2 regions of the Variovorax sp. YR634 genome follow, and region 2 is predicted to be linked to the other one. Evidence: riboswitches for the same ligand, from Rfam matches in the RefSeq annotation. Region 2 holds a riboswitch; the other holds the start of a gene.

Region 1 (2,386 bases), on a different contig from region 2:
ATGGGTTCGCGCATCGAGGTGCGCACCGCGCCGGGCCGCGGCAGCACCTTCTCGCTGGTACTGGAAGAGGCGGCCGCGCTGCCGGGATCCGAGGTACAGGCCGGCGAGGCGCTGCCGGAGCCTGTCGGCAATGCACCGCTGGCGCCGATCCGCATCCTCGTGCTCGACGACGAGCAGCCCGTGCGCGAAGCCATGCGTTCGCTGCTCTTCGGCTGGGGCCACGAGGTTGCGGTGGCCGCAAACCCGCGCGAGGCGCTGCAGCACGGCGGCGTGTTCGACCTGATGCTGAGCGACCTGCGCCTGGGCAGCGGCCTCTCGGGCCTGGCCGCCGCGCAGGCCCTGCAGGCGGTCGGCAAGGCGCGCAACGTCGTCATCCTCACCGGCGAAACCGCGCATGCGACGCGGGCCGAGGTCGAGCGCGCGGGCTATGCGCTGATCTACAAGCCGGCGGGCGCGCAGGCCCTGCAGGAAGCCATTGCCGCAAGCCGGCCTGCCTAGCCTCGGGGCTTGCCCTGTCCGCGCCCGGCCCGCAAGGTGTTCCAATAGCGGTCTTCATGAGCGCCAACGATCCCACCACCGGACCTTGCCCCTGCGGCCGTACAGACCGCCGCGACAAGCCCATCGGCTACGCCCTGTGCTGTGGCCGCTATCTCGACGATTTCGGGAACGCGCCCGCGCCCGACGCCGAATCGCTGATGCGTTCGCGCTATTCGGCCTTTGTGCTGGAGCGCGGCGAATACCTGCTCGCCACCTGGCATGCGTCGAAGCGGCCGGCCTCGATCGAGTTCGAGCCGGGCGTCAAATGGCTGGGACTGGACATCCGCTCGCGCTCGGTGCTCGACGCGGACCATGCCGAAATCGAGTTCGTCGCGCGCCAGCGCAGCGCGGCGACCGGTGCCGCCACGCGCCTGCACGAGCGCAGCCGCTTCGTGCGCGAAGGCGATCGCTGGTACTACCTGGACGGCGACCTGCAAGTACCCCTGGGTTGACGCCCCGGGCCGGGGCCCGCACAATCGGCCCCGCTCCGGGGTGCACGCATGTGGCGTGCTGAGATGGCAAAGCAGCCGACCCGCGAACTTGATCCGGGTCATACCGGCGTAAGAAGAGCTGCACTCCCTGACTTCGGTCCGTCACTCCCCCTTCCGTGACGGGCTTCCCGAAGCCCACCGAGCGATTGCGGAGCACCCTTTCCTTAACAAGGAGTGCCTCCGATGAATGCCCCCGACAAGTTCACCACGCTGCTTTCGCTGACGCGCGAGCCTTTTCCCGCGTCGCACAAGTGCGTCATTCCGGGCAGCCGGCCCGACCTGTTCGTGCCCGTGCGCGACGTTGCGCTGACCAACGGCGAGACCGTGTCGCTCTACGACACCTCGGGCCCGTACACAGACCCGAAGGTCGAGATCGACGTGCGCCGCGGCCTGCCCGACGTGCGCGGCGCCTGGGTGCTGGAGCGCAACGACACCGAAAGTTACGAAGGCCGCTCGCATCACGCGCTGGACGACGGCGCCAAGAACGAAGACCGCGACGCGCAACGCCTGGCCGAACTGCGCGCCGGCGCCTCGGCACTGCAGCGCACGCCGCGCCGCGCGAAGTCGGGCGCCAACGTCACGCAGATGCACTACGCGCGCCGCGGCATCGTCACGCCCGAAATGGAGTACGTGGCCTTGCGCGAGAACGGCAAGCGCGAGTGGATGGCCGAATACCTTGCCAACGAAGAGCGCGCCAGGCGCGTGATGGGCAACCCGATGGGCGCGACCATTCCGCGCATCATCACGCCCGAGTTCGTGCGCGACGAAGTGGCCCGCGGCCGCGCGATCATTCCCGCGAACATCAACCACCCCGAAGTCGAGCCGATGGCCATCGGCCGCAACTTCAAGGTGAAGATCAACGCCAACATCGGCAACTCGGCCGTCACCTCGAGCATCGAGGAAGAAGTCGAGAAGCTGGTGTGGGCCATTCGCTGGGGCGCCGACAACGTGATGGACCTGTCGACCGGCAAGAACATCCACACCACGCGCGACTGGATCGTGCGCAACTCGCCGGTGCCCATCGGCACGGTGCCCATCTACCAGGCGCTCGAGAAGGTGGGCGGCGTGGCCGAAGACCTGACCTGGGAGATCTACCGCGACACGCTGATCGAGCAGGCCGAGCAGGGCGTCGACTACTTCACCATCCACGCCGGCCTGCGCCTGCCGTTCATCCACCTCACGGCCGACCGCATGACGGGCATCGTGTCGCGCGGCGGCTCGATCATGGCCAAGTGGTGCATCGCGCACCACAAGGAGAGCTTTCTCTACACGCACTTCGAAGACATCTGCGACATCATGAAGGCCTACGACGTGAGCTTCTCGCTCGGCGACGGCCTGCGTCCCGGCTCAGGCGCCGA
Region 2 (2,386 bases):
AAGGCGCCTAGCACACCGGTGTCTGGCGACTCTAGTTCGCGCACCGGGTCGGGGTGGTCGCTGCGCGCAATCACGTGATGGTCGGCGCTCAGCAAGGCGCTCTCGCCGGTCCCCAGCGCGCCGAAGATGCGCACGAGCTTCGACAGATGCCCCAGCGACACGTTGCCGTCGATCACGAGCTGGCGTGTGTGCCCCTCGTCGTCGACACGTGCGCTGGGCAATGAATGGCCGATTGCAAGCTCCTGTGAGTCGCTCATCAGGAAAGGCTGGGTCCACACGGGTCCATGCGCCTTCATGGCCTCCCGGTACCAGGTGCGCTTCTCGGGGTCGAAGTCGCTGCGATAGGCCGTGATGGCCGTCGTAGCAAAGCGCTGCTTCGCGTCGCCGCCCTCGGCGTCGGGCGAGCGCTTGTACTGCCAGGTTTCGGTGCTGAAGTCGGGGCCGCGCAACACCTGCCGGATGGCCGGGGTCGGGTAGCGCACAGCCATCAAGACGTGGCCGTCGTCGGTGGCCACGTTGATGCTGTCGAGCTCGGGGGTCTGCTCGAGCATGGTCCAGAGCATCTCGGCGGTCTGTTCGCCATCCTCGCCGGTGGCGTGCACGCTGGGAGAGTCGGCAATCGATCGGATAACTCCCTCGGTCTTGGCGAGGAAGGCGAGCACGTTGTCCTCGACCCGGTCATGGTTGATCTTGTGCGAGGCCGTGCCCACCCTGGACACCAGCTTCTCAGCGGCCCAGTAGCCGAATGCCACCAGCAGCAGCGACTGCAACAGCGCGACGGCGCAGATGATGGTGCCTACGTCGACCCTGAAGCGCCGTAGGCCGGTGCCAGCGAAATCCCTATCTGCCATGCAAGTCCTTCTTCATTTCTTGTTCCTGCTCGCTTATCGGCGCGCGCTCCCGTTTCTTTGATTGGCAGTTCTTCTTTGGACGCCGATTCTCTCGTGGCCTGTGCACGCTCTGCGGGTTTTCCCTGCCTCGCAAAGGCACGCATGCTGTTGCGGCTTCCCCGCAGGGGATAAACTCCGCCCCGCGCCGTGGGTTCCTCGCGGCGTACTTGCTAGGGGTGTTGGGCGGCTTGCCGTCCGGCTGAGAAAGTCCCTTTGAACCTGATTGAGGTAATCCTCGCGCAGGGAAGCTGGTCCGGTGGCCTCTCACGTTCTCTCGCGTGATGGCCGCGCCACTGGGGCCCCGCCCACCTGCCAAACCTTTTGCACTGGAGCAAATGGATGGCAAACGACAACAACAACGACGCGACCGTCTCGAACGAGGCGCTGACGCCGCTGCCCGCGTCCCAGCGCGTGTTCGGCTGGCACGACCATGCTTCGCTCTGGTTCAGCCTCGGCGTGGGCCTGCTGGTGATGCAGATCGGCGCCTACCTGGTGCCGGCCGTGGGCACGCGCGATGCGGTCATTGCCATCGTGCTCGGCTCCTGCGTCGGCGCCGGCCTGCTGGCCTGGACCGCGCGACTTGGCTGCGAGAGCGGCCTGGCGAGCGCCGGCCTGATGCACGCCACCTACGGCAGTGCCTTCGCGCGGCTGCCGGTGCTGCTCAACATCGTGCAGCTGGTGGGCTGGACCACCTTCGAGCTGGTCATCATGCGGGAAGGCACGCAGGCCATCGGCCAGTCGGTGGTCGGCCCCTCGCTGGGCACTGCCTGGGGCGGTGTGCTGACCACGCTGCTGTGGGGCGCGGTGCTGCTGGCGCTGCTCGCGGGCTCGATGGTCAAGCTGGTGAGGCGCTTCGTGAGCCGCTTCGGCTTGCCGCTGGTGGTGCTGTCGCTGCTCTGGCTCACATGGCAATTCGCGACACGGCTGCAGGCCAAGGGCCTGGACGCCTTCTGGGCACGTCCGGGCGACGGCACGATGGGCATGTTCAGCGCGCTCGACCTCGTGATTGCGATGCCGGTGTCGTGGCTGCCGCTGGTGGCCGACTACGCGCGGCACGGCAAACGTAGTGCGCTCGGCAAAGGCGGCCTGGGCAGCGCGTTCAGCGGCACCTGGATCGGCTATGCGCTGGCGAACATCTGGTGCTACGCCTTGGGCGTGATGGTGGTGAGCGTGGCCGAGCCCGGCGTGAGCCTCGTCACCGCGCTGCTGCTGGCGCAAGGTGGACTGGTGGCGCTGGGCCTGATCCTGATCGACGAACTCGACAACGCGTACGGCGATGTCTATTCAGGCTCGGTCTCCACGCACAGCCTGCTGCCGCGATGGAGCGTGAAACGCTGGGGCCTGCTGCTGGCCGCGCTGTGCATCGCACTGGCGCTGGTGCTGCCGATGCACACGCTGGAGCCCTTCCTGCTGCTTCTGAGCTCGGTGTTCGTGCCGCTGTACGGCGTGATCATCGGGCGGCTGGGCAGCGGCCAGTCGGTATCACTGGCCGGTAC

The links. A riboswitch is a leader RNA that binds a small molecule or an ion and turns the genes downstream of it on or off. The one in region 2 is predicted to bind thiamine pyrophosphate.
Region 1: linked by a shared signal. The riboswitch ahead of thiC (phosphomethylpyrimidine synthase ThiC) and the one ahead of BLV60_RS11570 (purine-cytosine permease family protein) in region 2 are both predicted to bind thiamine pyrophosphate.

Annotation. Positions count from the first base shown of each region.
Region 1 covers NZ_FNOL01000010.1:199,210-201,595, reverse strand. Annotated here, with positions in the region: gene BLV60_RS18695 (hybrid sensor histidine kinase/response regulator) at 1-498, shown strand, start outside; gene BLV60_RS18690 (YchJ family protein) at 555-989, shown strand; TPP riboswitch at 1,016-1,121, shown strand; gene thiC (phosphomethylpyrimidine synthase ThiC) at 1,212-2,386, shown strand, end outside.
Region 2 covers NZ_FNOL01000005.1:126,596-128,981, reverse strand. Annotated here, with positions in the region: gene BLV60_RS11575 (adenylate/guanylate cyclase domain-containing protein) at 1-851, opposite strand, end outside; TPP riboswitch at 1,053-1,153, shown strand; gene BLV60_RS11570 (purine-cytosine permease family protein) at 1,230-2,386, shown strand, end outside.